One region of the Dehalogenimonas etheniformans genome, then DNA from elsewhere that is predicted to be linked to it. Evidence: riboswitches for the same ligand, from Rfam matches in the RefSeq annotation. Region 1 holds a riboswitch; the other holds the start of a gene.

Evidence for each region. A riboswitch is a leader RNA that binds a small molecule or an ion and turns the genes downstream of it on or off. The one in region 1 is predicted to bind cyclic di-GMP.
Region 2: linked by a shared signal. The riboswitch ahead of glmS (glutamine--fructose-6-phosphate transaminase (isomerizing)) and the one ahead of HX448_RS00730 (M6 family metallopeptidase) in region 1 are both predicted to bind cyclic di-GMP.

What each region holds. Positions count from the first base shown of each region.
Region 1 covers NZ_CP058566.2:129,321-136,701, reverse strand. The annotation lists gene HX448_RS00750 (DsbA family protein) at 1-564, shown strand, start outside; gene HX448_RS00745 (DoxX family protein) at 567-1,052, shown strand; gene mscL (large conductance mechanosensitive channel protein MscL) at 1,108-1,578, shown strand; gene HX448_RS00735 (YegP family protein) at 1,611-1,802, shown strand; cyclic di-GMP riboswitch class II at 1,952-2,034, shown strand; gene HX448_RS00730 (M6 family metallopeptidase) at 2,077-4,086, shown strand; gene HX448_RS00725 (metallophosphoesterase family protein) at 4,717-5,451, shown strand; gene rsmA (16S rRNA (adenine(1518)-N(6)/adenine(1519)-N(6))-dimethyltransferase RsmA) at 5,455-6,303, shown strand; gene ispE (4-(cytidine 5'-diphospho)-2-C-methyl-D-erythritol kinase) at 6,296-7,153, shown strand; gene HX448_RS00710 (CCA tRNA nucleotidyltransferase) at 7,169-7,381, opposite strand, start outside.
Region 2 covers NZ_CP058566.2:1,828,961-1,836,341, forward strand. The annotation lists gene nrfD (NrfD/PsrC family molybdoenzyme membrane anchor subunit) at 1-359, shown strand, start outside; gene HX448_RS09150 (barstar family protein) at 990-1,403, opposite strand; gene HX448_RS09155 (guanyl-specific ribonuclease) at 1,400-1,813, opposite strand; gene glmS (glutamine--fructose-6-phosphate transaminase (isomerizing)) at 1,817-3,601, opposite strand; cyclic di-GMP riboswitch class II at 3,650-3,733, opposite strand; partial or broken gene HX448_RS10730 (DUF4332 domain-containing protein) at 4,272-4,388, opposite strand; gene HX448_RS09170 (GlsB/YeaQ/YmgE family stress response membrane protein) at 4,434-4,685, opposite strand; gene HX448_RS10620 (hypothetical protein) at 4,845-4,973, opposite strand; gene HX448_RS09175 (DUF4332 domain-containing protein) at 5,004-5,408, opposite strand; gene mscL (large conductance mechanosensitive channel protein MscL) at 5,444-5,914, opposite strand; gene HX448_RS09185 (TRASH domain-containing protein) at 6,144-6,362, shown strand; gene HX448_RS09190 (hypothetical protein) at 6,477-7,381, shown strand, end outside.

The sequences.
Region 1 (7,381 bases):
TTGATTATTACGCTCGGTGCTGTTGGTTGTTCTCACTCCGAAACAACTACCCCGCCATCATCTCCGAGCCCTGGGGTTAAAGTCAAAATCGTCATATACAGCGATCCTCAGTGCCATGCCTGCTACCGGCTCTACACCGAGATCGAACCGCAATTAAATACAAAATACGGAAGTAATCCGCAGGTATCCATCGAAACCAAATATACCTCCAGCATAGGCCCAGCTTCTTCATTGGCCACTCAGGCGATGCTTTGCGCTAGCGATCAGGGTAAATACTCTCAATACCGCGATAGCATTTTGACCGCCTGGAACAACATCGGAGCTGATGCGTACACCCTGTCCGCGCTCGAGGCTGCGGCGGTCTCTCTGGGGCTGAACACCGGGACCTTCAACTCTAGCCTGGAGAGCGGCAAGTATCGCCAGGCCGTCACCGACAACACAATAGCCGCCGGTCAGCTCAACATCGACAACCTACCCACCATTTTCGTCAACGATACGCGCATCGTCGGCGTCCAGGCCTTGGATGTTTTTACCTCGGCGATCGATTCTGAACTCAATAAATAACTATGAAGCTGAGAGGCATCGTCGTCATCATTTGCGCCGTCTTCGTCGGTGCTACCCTGTTGTTCGCCGGTACCGGTAAACTGCCTGGCCAGTCCGAATTCGCCGAGGCAATGATGGGCACCTTCTATACTCCACAGCTGGCGACCTTTTTCAGCCGCGTCGTGCCCTGGGTAGAGATAATCCTCGGAACGATGCTCCTGGCAGGCTTCTTGCCTCGCCTGGCCGCTCTGGGGACGGTCGTCCTGGCCTTGGGTTTTATCGCTAACAACGTCTGGGCTATCGCCCAGGGCATCGGCAAGTTTGCCCACTGCGGCGACTGTTTCGGCTTTTGGGAGAGGATTTTCGGCTACCTGACTCCTGCAGGCGCCCTAGCCGTTGACCTGGTCCTGCTCGTTGCCGCCCTGGCTGTAGTCCTGCTTTATCCGGATTTTTTCAAGCTGCGGACATGGGCGGCATTTGTGAAAAAAAATAATCGTAAACCCTCTTGATTTAGGCTCATGCCGGTCGTAATATAGGTACAAAAATAAACGCAAAAGGAGGCATATGCTCAAAGAATTCAAGACCTTTATCATGCGCGGCAATGTCGTCGATCTGGCCGTCGGTATTGTCATCGGCGCAGCCTTCGGCGCCGTAATCAACTCCTTCGTTAAGGACATCCTGATGCCGCCTATTGGTATGCTCCTCGGTGGCGTCGACTTCACCAACATGTACGCCATCCTCAAAGAGGGCGCCACCGCTGGACCGTACGATTCGCTGGCTGCCGCTCAGGCCGCGGGGGCTGTCACTATGAACTTCGGTGTTTTTATTAATGTCATCATCAGCTTTTTGATCGTCGCTGCCGCCATCTTCTTCGTGGTAGTCAAGCCCCTCAATATGATCGCCGCCCGCGAGGCCGCCAAAAAGGCTGCCGCCGCCACGCCGGCTGCACCCACCACCAAGGACTGCCCCTACTGCACGACATCCATCCCGATCAAGGCTACCCGCTGCCCTAACTGTACTTCAGAGCTACGCTAGGATACCTAGCTAGAAAAACGGAAGGAGAAACCATGGCAGGTAAGTTCCAGCTCTACAAGGACAAGGCAGGAGAGTTCCGGTTCAAACTGATGGCCTCCAACGGCCAGATCATCGCCACATCGGAAGGTTACAAGAGCAAGGCCTCCGCGATGAATGGCATCGAATCGGTCAAGACCAACGCCCCCGGTGCCGCCCTCGACGACCAGACCCTGGAAAAGAAATAGCCTACGACGGGCTCCGCGGTTATCGCGGAGCCCGTCTCATTTTTTTAATCCGGATACCCCAACGATATCATTCCTCATAAATAGTGACTATTGGTGAGTTATGATGATGATTGGATATCTTGAAACGACTGGTTCCGGGGCTTACAATTGTAATTTCAGGAGCTTTGAACTGCCGCTTGTAGATGGTCACTTGGGCGGCAGCGAGCTAACAGTGAAACCGGCCTGATCCAGGTCGGTTTTTGCGTTTAAATAGACTAAAAAGGAGGAGGTTCTAGTGTTCAAGCGCAGAATGTCGTTACCAGTCAGTATCCTATTGGTCCTCGGCGCCCTGGTGTTCATGCTTCCCGCGTCTATTCCGGTTTCTGCCGCCAAGATCACTTATGAGGCGACAGACGTTGGGCCTAAGATCAGGCAATGGGAACCCACCGCAGATCGGATCGTTAAAGATGATCAACAAAGTGGTGGAGGTTCCGCCACGGCTTCCGCACTTACAGTATTGGATACAAAAATTTTCTTGATTCTCAACGATTATACTGGTCAATATCAAGCCACATATTTCGATTTAGTTGCCGATTCTTCAAAGACTCAGGTTTGGGTACAAGCAAACCTTGCCTGGCCGGCGGGAGATTCGAGGGCCAAACCGGAGCTCACTCAGGACCAGATTTCATACATCCTCGGCCAATTTGATAATAATATCCTGCCAAAAGAGAGCGCATATTTCGGTACCGCCGATGCTCATGACGGAAGCAACGCATACTTACCATCACTGTTGGGTCTACCCGAAGATTACTATTTTGACTCCACCGGAAGAAATATCGTCCTGGTCAGTAATATCCGGGATGAAAACTACTACGACTCGACTTACCCAATATACATCGCAGGCTTTTATTCACCATCGTTCGAGACCTATTTTGACCGCAACATCATTAGCATAGACGCTTATGATTGGGCCAATCGTATGGGGCCTAATCCTCATCCAAATCCGGATCAATCAAAATGGCGCCCGTATCTTTATGAAGGAGTCTTTGCTCATGAGTGGCAGCATCTGCTCCACGATGACTACGACTCAGATGAAGATACCTTTATCAATGAAGGTATGGCGGAATACGCCGAGATCGTCTGCGGTTACACGCCTTCGTTGCAAGGACACCTTGATGCCGCTGCCGCCAATCCCGAAAACTCACTGGTTGTCTGGGGTGACCAGGGTGATGATGAAATCCTCACCGATTATGGTCAGGCGGCGCTCTTCCAGATCCTGTTGAATCAAGAATATGGAACTGAATTCACACAGGCCTTGTTCCACGAACAGGCCAACGGTATTGCCGGCGTCAACGCAGCCTTCCAAGGACAGGCTGTTGATAACACCTTTGATGAATTCTACCAGCAATTTCGTTTAGCCTTGTACCAAAAAGGATCTTTCGATCTCTTCCCTGACTTCCAGGTAAATGTCGGCCACGCTGGTAAGCCCAATCCTGAAGCCTTCGCAAGCCCTGGCGCGCCTCCATGGGGAACTGATTACCTCCTGGTATGGGGTTATGAACAAATTGCTAACCTTAAGTTCAATGGTTTCGCTTTCAATCCCATTACCTGGACATCGGTGGATGGCAAGCTTTGGGGAGGCACTGGGGATCTTCTCGATAATTGGGCGATTTTTGAAACCCAAGGTGGTGGGATCCTGACTTTTGATACCGAATATGATATCGAAGAGTTTTGGGATTTCGGCTTCGTCCAGGTTTCGACCGACGATGGACAAACATGGACTAGCCTAGTTAATTCCTACACCATTTCGGACCATGATCCTAGTGCCCACCCAAATATCATAGCCAACCTCCCCGGACTTACCGGTACTTCAGATGGAACCATAAACATGAGTTTTGATCTGAGCGTCTATGCAGGTCAGGATATTCTCGTAGGATTCAGGTATATGACCGACTGGGCTACTGCTCTTGAGGGGTGGTTCATCGATAATATATACGTTGATGACACTCTCATCTCGGATGGTTCCTCTACGTCCGGTTTCATGAGCCTCAACCAGGTTCTCGGTATATCAAACGATTATTCGGTTTCTTTGCTTGGTGAGCGAATTCGTAAGGGCGTCACTGAATACAAGGTTCTGAATATTCTCGATGGAGGATTTGTATCTGACTGGGACAGCATTAGGCAGATGTTTGACAACTATACCCAATTGCTAGTTTTAGTCACCTATAAAGCCGAGATAGGCGTAGCAAGTTACGCCGACTACAACTTCCAGGTTGACCCCCGCGGCGGTATCCACATCAAATAGATCCGCTAAGTTGTTAAAAGAGAGGGAGCCCCGACGGGGCTCCCTCTCTTTTTTCCCATCTGTCATTCTGAGTGCAACGAAGAATCTCGGTTCTGACTTTGCTCCCAACCTGTCTCGCGAGCCCGCAAAGTGATCCAGGCTGCCCGTCCTCGATGAAATCGGGATAGTAATCATCCCGGAAGAATATAGAGTCTTTCTTGGTTTGTCTTTCTGTGCGTAGCGAAGAATCTCAGTTCTGCCCCATTGCTTTATCCCCCATTCTGTCTTTGCGAGGACTGCCAGTTGGTAGTCCGTGGCAAGCATCCCCGAACAGTACACCGATCGAATAATGTGAGGTCTGATCTCGCAGTCTGGTTGCTGACAGCTTTCGAAAAAATATTCCCCCAAAAACGACACGAAACGCTTGACAGCCACAAGAACGTCGGTGCTATAATATCACCCGTGATTATCAGAACACCTGTACAAACAATCGTCTCTTGCGATTCTCGAGGCGAACGTGCGCTGAGGGCAGGATTCGTTTCATTCGTTTTCACGCCAAACATCAACGAGTCGTTTCAGTCGTTTTTACACAAAACACAGAGCATCAAACTAATAACTGTGAACTCCCAACTATGGTAATATTTGGCCAGCATGAAATACGCTCTGCTCGCCGACATCCACGCCAACCTGGAGGCTCTCAAAGTCGTCCTCGACGATATCGATAGGAATGGCGGCGCCGAAGAGTTCTGGCTTCTCGGCGATTTGGTCAATTACGGACCCGACCCCTGTGGCTGTCTTGACCTCCTGCTCGATCTGCCGATGGTGGCTGTGGCCGGCAACCATGACCTCGCCAGCATCGGTCTCTTTCCCACCGATTACTTCAACCCCGAAGCCGCCGCCGCTTTGACGTGGACTATGAGCCAGCTCCGAAAATGTGACCGCGATTACCTTGCCTCTCTGCCCATCTCGATGCATCGTCACGGCTTCACCCTGGTCCACGGCACCCCCGAACACCCAGCCGATGAGTACCTGATGACGGTGCAGCAGGCGGAACATAACTTCGGCTTACTGGAAACTCCCCACGCCTGCGTCGGCCACACCCACGTCCCGGCGGTGTACAAACGGGAACAGGACGGCAACGTGCGGTTCATGCCATTCCGGCCCTGCGAACCGAGACCCATCGCCGAAGGGCGGTTCATCGTCAACCCCGGCAGTGTCGGCCAGCCGAGAAACGGAGACTTCCGCGCCGCTTATGCCCTCTACGATGTCGATACTCAAACGATGCATCTCCGGCGTATCCCCTACAACCTCGAGGCGACTCAAGCCAAGATGACCCGGGCGGGCCTGCCGCAGAGTCTGATCGATCGGTTGGAGATCGGCCGTTAAGCCATGACCTCGCCGACATCCCTCATGTCCGAGGCCCGCGCCCTGTTGGAAAGGTACAATCTTTCCGCCAGGAAGGGCCTTGGTCAAAACTTCTTAATCGACCGGAGCATACTGGACAAGATCGTCTCTGCCGCAGATATCTCCCGATCCGATACCATCGTCGAGGTCGGCCCCGGCCTGGGGGTGCTCACCCGCGCCCTCGCTGAGCGTGCCGGCAAAGTCATCGCCGTAGAGCTCGACCGGGGCATGGCTTCCTTGCTCCGTGAAACGATGTCGGGCCTGTCCAATGTCGAGATCGTCGAGCGTGATATCCTCGAAACCAAAGTCGAGGACCTGGTCAATGGGGCGGGCTATAAGGTCGTCGCCAACTTGCCCTATTACATCACCTCTCCAGTCCTGAGGCATTTCCTCGAATCGCCTCATCAGCCGCAGAGTCTCGTGGTTATGGTTCAAAGAGAAGTCGCCCGGCAGGTCGTCGCCAAACCTCCGGAGATGAGCCTGCTGTCCATTGCCATTCAATTCTACGCGGTACCCAGGATCGTGAGCCACGTCTCGGCCGGCGCTTTTTACCCCCCGCCCAAGGTTTCTTCCGCCATATTGAAGATCGATGTCCTGCCCAAGCGCCGGCTTCAGATGGATGACGAGGCAGTCTTCTTCAAGCTAGCCAGAGCAGGTTTCTCGACCCGACGCAAGCAACTGGTCAATGCAATTTCCAGCGGCCTCGACCTCGACAAGGCCAGGGGCTCCGAGTTGCTCTTAAAAGCCGACATCGATCCCAAGCGCCGCGCCGAGACTCTCACTATTGACAACTGGTTAAAACTACTTCAATCGTACAAGGAACGCGTTGTTTAAACTCATCGCCCCCGCCAAGATCAACCTGGCCCTCGAGGTGCTCGGCAAGCGCCCCGACGGCTACCATGACATTAAAAGCATCGTCCAGACCATCGATTTGACCGACGAATTGGAGTTTAGCCCAGCCAAAAGTCTTGACATCACCGCCGATTTGCCCGGCTGGGAGGATTCTAAAAGCCTGATTTCGAAAGCTGCGATGTTGCTTCGGGAGCGCACTGGGTGTAAAGACGGCGCCAGGGTTTTTGTGACCAAGCGCATTCCTCTGATGTCCGGCCTCGGAGGAGATTCATCGGATGGAGCAACCGCCCTTAAAGGCTTCAATAGGTTATGGAATTTGGGTCTTTCGGACCCTGATCTTATGGAGATCGGCGCCATCCTCGGTTCCGATGTGCCGTTTTTCTTTCTTGGTGGTACCGCCCTCATCGAAAGCCGCGGCGAGATGGTGATCCCCCTGAACGCCTTTCCTTCGGCTTGGGTGGTCCTGCTCTTGCCGCCCGTTAAGCCGGAAACCGGCAAGACAGCCCGCCTTTACAAGACCCTCAAGAAAACCGATTTTACCGGAGGGGATAAAACGGAGAAATTCGTCCGCGCTCTGATGGAGGGTTGGGAAATACCGCCGTCGCTTCTTTCCAATGCGTTCGAAAGGCCAGCCTCAGAAATCTGGCCGGAGATCGAAGAGTACCGCTGGCGGTTTCTGGAAGCAGGCGCATACCGCGTCCGGTTATCCGGCGCCGGCCCGGTTTTGTTCAGCCTTCACCGCGATAAAGGTGAAGCCGAGCGAATTTTTGACAACCTGAAAAAAAACAACCTGAAGTGCTATCTGGCGCATACCGTTGGCCATGTCGAATAAGTTGTGTAACCGGATCTAAGGCTTACAATTCAACCAATCAAGGACGAAAGTCTCTTCTTGCCCCCTGCTGGAAATAACCCCATCGAGCCGCAAATCGCGCAGCTTTTCGAGCACCCACTTGAGGTCAGGCCCCTGGCTGACGCCCAACCTTTTCAGATCTTCGCCGGTTAGAATGGATGAAATACGTCTCCATTCATTCTCAAAACGATCGATATTGAGCCTAGCGGT
Region 2 (7,381 bases), 370 kb from region 1:
AGTTCGATAGCTTCGGCTGGCTATACATCGCCGAAGTCGGCGTGGGCATGATCCTGCCGGTCATCCTCATCGCCATGAAGAAGGTCAGGGAGTCCAGAGCCGGACTGCTGTGGGCATCATCCCTCATCTTCTTCGGCATGCTTCTAAACCGCATCAATACCCTGGTGCTGTCTCATGCACCCGCCCGTACCGGCAGCTACTTCCCGACGGTGTGGGAGTTCATCTTCACCCTGGGTCTTATCGCCGGTGCCATCTACGTCTTCCGGCTGGCGGCCAAGTATCTGCCGCTCTTCTCCGACAACAAGGCCGGCTTGCCCGAGACTGTGGCCAAGAACAACCCGGTGGTCGTACCGGCTTAACCTCGCCCTCCTATCCCTCTACCAGTCGCGGGAGAGGGAAGCTGAAGGGAGTGCAGTTTAAGGGGAGCGGTTCGCAAGAACCGCTCCCCTTTTTCGTGCCGGTAAGATTCGTTTTCGTTTTTTCTGCTGAAAAGTTTTATAGAGAAATGAATCATCCATTTTTAGCTTTAGCTCAATCGTGGGATTCGTTTCCAAAAACGAAGGAAAACCAATCTGCCACAAATCCGGATTTCGAATATCGAAATACGAAATGCCGATTCGTCCCTCGTGCCATATCCCCATCCGGTGAAGAATGCAAAAACGATTGAAACGACTCGTTGATGCTTGGCGCTAAAACGAATGAAACGAATCCTGCCCTCAGTGTGCGTTCGCCTCAAGAATCGCGGGAGACGGTTGTTTGTACAGGTGTTCTGATATTCACGGGTGATATTATAGCACCGGCGTTCTCGTGAGTGTCAAGCGTCTCGTGTCGTTTTTGGTGCCATTTTCAAAAAATATTTTAAGCCAGAAATTCAGCTTCCTGTCTTAAGTTGTTGGATATGCTGAACTGACGAGGACTGGACACCCCTCCAGTTACAACCACCATACAATCCGTCAGATTGTTCTAATAACGCTTTTGGAGATTTTACTTCATCCATCCAATAAGATGACGAAAAAAGGTTTACCTTGATCCTTCCAATACGAAGCGCTGGATCGAAAAATTTCCTTAATAACCTCAAAGTCCTCAGGCATTTTGTTCTTAAGGGATTGAAAGTGAGTAATTAGAATGACGTAGCCCTTGGCAGGTTTCCACGAAAGATCAGTAAGGCTGTCTTTGAGGGCGTCCCAGTTATGTCCGAAGTAGACTGGGAAATGAAATACTTTGGCAACCCGCCTTAGAAAACCCAGTTTCGTGCTGATTCGATCAAAACTAAGGGACGTCATTTCGAAACCATACTTTTCGGTTGCCTGTCGAATCTCTGACTTCCCATATTTGGTATCCGCCGAGTATAGGCCCGAGTTTGTTGTTGAACTGAATAACACATTAAAGTCTATCACGTTCATCTCACAATCAACCTGAAACTAGCATAATGGTCGTCTGTATAATAAGATTCTCCGTTGGCGCCGATCACAATCCTTCGCGGTCCTCGGTCACTCGATCCCGGAGTAATGACTGTGTACTCATGGTAATAGCCTGATCCCTTTTTGGGAAGTAGCATTTCGAAATTATTGAACACGGAACCGTCTTGCGGGAAGGGGAAGGGTCCCCGGATGTCAATCAGATGCAGGGTAGTTTTGGCTTCGGTAGGCAGATCGGAATATCTGATAGTCCTGTAACTAGTTTCTCCGTTCGTCGAACCTGAAGGAACTAATGCGCATCCTACTAAGGAAATTACACCCGAAAGAAGAACAATCAACGTAATAGAAATTATCCGAGTTCTCGGGGTAGAAAGAATAGAAACCAGATGATCCATCGTTTATTCGACCGTGACGCTCTTAGCTAAGTTTCTCGGGAAATCAATCGGGCAATCACGGAATTTGGCCGCGAAATAAGCTAATAATTGCAGAGCAACGGTATTAATTATTGGCGATAGGAGAGTATGCGTGACTGGGATTCGGATCGTGAAATCGACCAGTCCTGGAATTTCAGTATCGGTCTCCTGTACCAAAGCAATCACAGGCGCTTTGCGAGACTTTATTTCTTTTATATTGGTAACCATTGCATCATAACAGGCGTCCCGATTAACTATGGCGACCACAGGGGTATCTTGTTGCAGCAGAGAGAACGGACCGTGTTTCAGTTCACCCGCGGCATAACCCTCGGCATGGATATAACTGATCTCTTTAAGCTTCAGAGCCCCCTCGAGGGCGACCGGATAATTGATGCCTCGACCAATAAAAAAGACATTTGAGAACCGCGTTAAATAGCGCGAACAGGCTTTTATCTGATCTTGATTGTCAATTACACTTTGCACTAAGTCCGGAAGTTGGCTCAACCGGACTATCAGTTGCTCGCGCAAGTTCTCTTCCGTGTCCTGTTGCAGCAAAGCAAGTCGATAAAGTTCCATAAGTTGGGCGATGAAGGTTTTAGTGGCAGCCACACCGAATTCTGGGCCAGCATGGGTGTAGGTGACCTTGTCGGCCAATTGAGTAACAGAACTGCCTTTGACATTAGTGATGGCCAAGGTGGCGCAGCCCGCTTGTTTTAATCTACTGAGCGACGTCAAAACGTCAGCGGTCTCCCCAGATTGGGTGATAGCGATGACATTGGCGACAGGAATAGTGCGTTCACGGTGGTTGACCTCTGATGCCAACTCCACCCGAACAGGTATGTCCAACAATTCTTCGATAACATATTTTCCAATTAAACCTGCATGGTAGGACGTGCCACAGGCGAAAATCAAAAGTCCTTTACCCTTTTTATATCGCATAAACTCAGCGTCGATTACCGGAGCAGTTCGGTGGAAAAAACCCTCAAGAGCCTGGTTGATTATCCTAGGTTGTTCGTATATCTCTTTAAGCATGAAATGTTCAAATTCATTCTTCTCAACCTGATCGGCAGACCAATCAATTGGAACGATAGCCCTGGTTGTCTCTTTGCCATTTTTCAAAATTTTCAAGCTATTTTGGTCGGCAACACCGATTTCACCGTCTTCAAGGTAAATCACCTTGTTAGTGTGTTCTAGAAGAGGTGGGATGTCAGACGCAACTAAGATCTCACTCTCTCCGATGCCGATGACCAGGGGGCTCTGCTGGCGGGCAAATACCAGCTTATGTTCGCCTTCAGCGATCGCGACAATCGCATAGGAGCCCTTTAACTGGACAATGGTTTCCGCCAATGCCTGTTCGAGGTTTCCTGTGTAATGCTTTTCTATCAGATGAGGGATGACCTCAGTATCGGTCTCCGAAAGAAATACGTGGCCTTCGGCAATCAGCTTCTCCTTCAATGGTCGATAGTTTGAAACGACGCCGTTATGGACCAGAGCAATTTTGCCGCCGCAATCAAGATGGGGATGAGCGTTGACTTTCGAAGGTTCTCCGTGGGTGGCCCAGCGGGTATGCCCGATTCCGACGGTACCCACAAACCTGGGAGATGAATTTCTTAGATTGCCGACCCGGCAAGCACCCTTATAAACGTTAATTACATCATCTAGTACTGCAATACCCGATGAGTCATAACCCCGGTATTCCAGCTGTTCCATTGCCCTCAGCAGTACAAACTGAGCGGATTTGTTCCCAATGTAACCAACGATGCCACACATATCAGTTCCTTTAAAAAGATTGTGCTAAAAATAAAATAACCGACATGATCCTTCTAATGTCGGTTTCACTATTGGCTCCCCACCACCCAAGTGACCAGATAAAGGTGGCAGTTCACAGCCTCATCTATTTATTCTTTTATACTTAGTAACTCAAATTATCCATTTTTGTCAGGATGATTGACAATACTACCTTAGTATGATTACTTTTGTTCATAAGTAGGAATATAGTGCTAATTATTATTAATGATAATAACAATATTCTGCAGTTTTGCTTTAGACGGCAATCTAACCATCTTCAATATAAACTTAGATATTGTCGAGCGGCTTCCACGGGTCGTCAATTTACGGAGTACCATTCGCACAGAACGAAATTTTAAAAATTTAAGGAGGGCATCTCTTTGATGGATGCCCTCCGGCTAACCGACGACTGTACGATAGGAGTTAGTTCTTGTCTTCTCTCTGAGCTTTGCCGGTTCTCCTTTTCACCAGATTGTTGTATCTTTCTGGCGCAAGGGCTTTTCCTTCCACCTTGGGGTCTTGATTCTTTTTGTGGTTAGTATCTACAGATGCATTTCTAACAATTCTTGGGATCAATATTCCACGACACGCGGCAATTCTTTGGCTTGCTTAACCCAATCAGCTACCGAGGTAGCGTGGGGTAAACGGCGTATCAATTGTTCTCTTTGTTCGCGTCAACCAGTTTTGCCAAGAGATTTTCAGGTTTCCGTTGGCCTAGTTTTTTAACCATATCGACGCCTGCAGCTTCAAGTAGGTCACTAACCTCTTCGCCAACACCTTTAAATTACGAATCCTTCACCACTCGCTTAGGAAACTATTTATTTTTCAATTGTCTCCAACCGAATAATAATAGTAATGCTCCGCCCGTTGCTAACAATAGGGTGGTTAGATTAAATCCAGTGACTGAACCTATTCCCAACAAATTTCCGATAAAGCCACCAATCAAACCACCAGCGATACCGATGAGTATAGTTACTATAATATTCCCTGGATCCTTGCCAGGCATGATTAATTTGGCTAAAGCACCTGCTACAAGACCTACAAAAATCCAAGATAGAATCCCCATTTATTTCTCCTACAAAAAAATACTTGTCGAATTGCTTGAAACAACTTCGAGGTGCACCAATAGCCTAGAGTAATCCAACGTGCTGAGGCTTGAGGGTGGGGAATAAAACACTTCCGTCCTAAGGGGTAGCCGAATAAGCTACCCCTTAGGACGGAATGATTACTCGGAGTCTTTCTTAGCTTTACCTTTGGCTTTGCCAATAGCCTTCTCTCCGGCTTGCTTAATTTGACCGGGTGCGGAGGACTTTCCTTTTGCTTTCCCTCGCGGGTCTTTTTCCTGCTTGGCCATTTCTTATTTGACTCCTATACGCGGATTTAATCAATACTCCACGACACGCGGCAATTCCTTGGCCTGCTTGACCCAATCAGCTACCGAGGTAGCATAGGGCAAGCGGCGTACTAACTGTTTCTCTTTGTTCACCTCAACCAGTTTTGCCAAGAGATTTTCAGGTTTTCGTTGGGCCAATTCTTTAACCGTGTCGACGCCAGCAGCTTCAAGTAGATCGCTGAATTCCTCACCTACTCCTTTTATCCTAAACAGGTCAGCCCGATTGACCCATTCCAGAATTAAGGCATCACTGATTTGGGTCTTTTCTGCTAGCTCTTTTCTACCCTTCGCAGAGGCCCCGGAAGTTAACAATTTCTCGACTGTGTTAATTCCAATTGCCTTCAACTTTTCCGCAAATTTTGGACCGATTCCCTCGATTTCTACAATGCTTGACATGTTTTCTCCTTCTCGTTATTTCCTAGCTAGGTATTCTAGCGTAGTTCCGAGGTGCAATTGGGACATCTTTTAGCCTTGACCGAAATAGTCGTAGCACAGTAAGGGCAGTCCTTGGTGGTCGCGGCAGCGGGAGTAGCGGCGGCAGCCTTCTTGGCGGCCTCTTTGGCGGCTATCATGTTGAGCGGCTTGACCACCACGAAGAAGATAGCCGCGGCGACGATTATAAAGCTGATAAGGACGTTGATAAATAGACCGAAATTCATGGTGACGGCGCCCGCAGCCTGGGCGGCGGCCAGTGAATCATACGGCCCGGAGGTAGCGCCTTCCTTGAGGATGGCATACATATTGGTGAAGTCGACTCCACCGAGGAGCATACCAATCGGCGGCATCAAAATGTCCGTGACGAAGGAGTTGATGACGGCGCCGAAGGCTGCGCCGATGACAATGCCGACTGCCAGGTCGACGACATTGCCACGCATGATGAACGTCTTGAATTCTTTGAGCATTTACCCTCCTTTTTTCCCGTCTTATGTATTTTGTATAACCTTACTCCTGAAATCACGACATAGCAAGAGATAATTGCTGGTCAGGAGCACCGTCTTTAAATTCATGAATAAACTATGTATGAATTCTGCCCTAAAGTACAACCATGATTAGTCCTTTAGGACGGTGTTTTTCACTTTATAAAGAGTATGATTGTGTTGAATGGTGCTCTAGAATACAAAAGGAGGAGACATGGATCTTAAAAAAATCGCCGACAAAGGGAAGGAAATGGCTGCACAGGGCAAACAAGCCGCTGGCAAAGTAATGAATAAGGTGGATGTGACTTGCGACGCCTGCGGTAAATTGATGAAACCAGGCGGCATAGTAAAGAAAACAATCGGAGACAAAGATTACCAATTCTGTAGCAACGCCTGTGTGGCCACGTTTAAACCAGGGCAGAAAACAAAGTAAAGAATTTCCTCTCGATAAGTCAATCGGTTAAGCGCAATTTGTGTGCGAAGGGTTTGTTTTTGTCCAAATCAATAGGACGTTTATTCACTGAATAGTCGCATAAGGAGATTTGGAATGAACTGGCTAGCTTTCCTGATCGGCGCCCTATTCCTTGGTTTTCTTCTTTATCTGTTAATCAACTACATCTTGGACCCAAACCGCAAAAGTTCTAAAGCTGCCATCCAGGAAAAACTTGAACTGGCTAACAAAGAGAATTTTTCACTGAAAACCCAAGTATCAGGAAATCAGGGTTTACAAGCCCGCCTGGAAGCTGCGAACAGCGAGACCGAGGCACTGAAAACGCAACTTGGGAACATGAAAGCCTTAAGTGCTCGCCTGGACGGCGCCAACGGCCAGATATCAGAACTACAGGCGCAATTGGCCGGGATGAAAGACCTTCAGGCGCGCTTAGATGGCGCCAATGTCGAATTGGATTCTCTAAGGGCACAATTGAGCACGGCGAAGGACCTGAAAATGCGCCTCGATGGTGCCAATGGCCAGATATCCGGGCTGCAATCGCAATTGGCCGGGATGAAAGACCTTCAGGCACGCTTAGATGGCGCCAATGTCGAATTGGATTCTCTAAGGGCACAATTGAGCACGGCGAAGGACCTGGAAATGCGCCTCGATGGCGCCAATGGCCAGATATCCGGGCTGCAATCGCAATTGGCCGGGATGAAAGACCTTCAGGCACGCTTAGATGGCGCCAATGTCGAATTGGATTCTCTAAGGGCACAATTGAGCACGGCGAAGGATCTGAAAATGCGCCTCGATGGCGCCAATGTCGAAATGGAGTCGCTGAGGGCACAGGTCGGGAGCATGAAAGGGATAAAGGCTGATCTCGATACTTGTCAAACCAAGACAGCACAACAAAACGTCGAAATCGAACGCCTACACAAAGAATTAGCAGCTTTCAAGCCCGATGACCTGACGATCATCGAAGGGATTGGATTGAAGATCGGCGAGCTCCTGAACCAGAA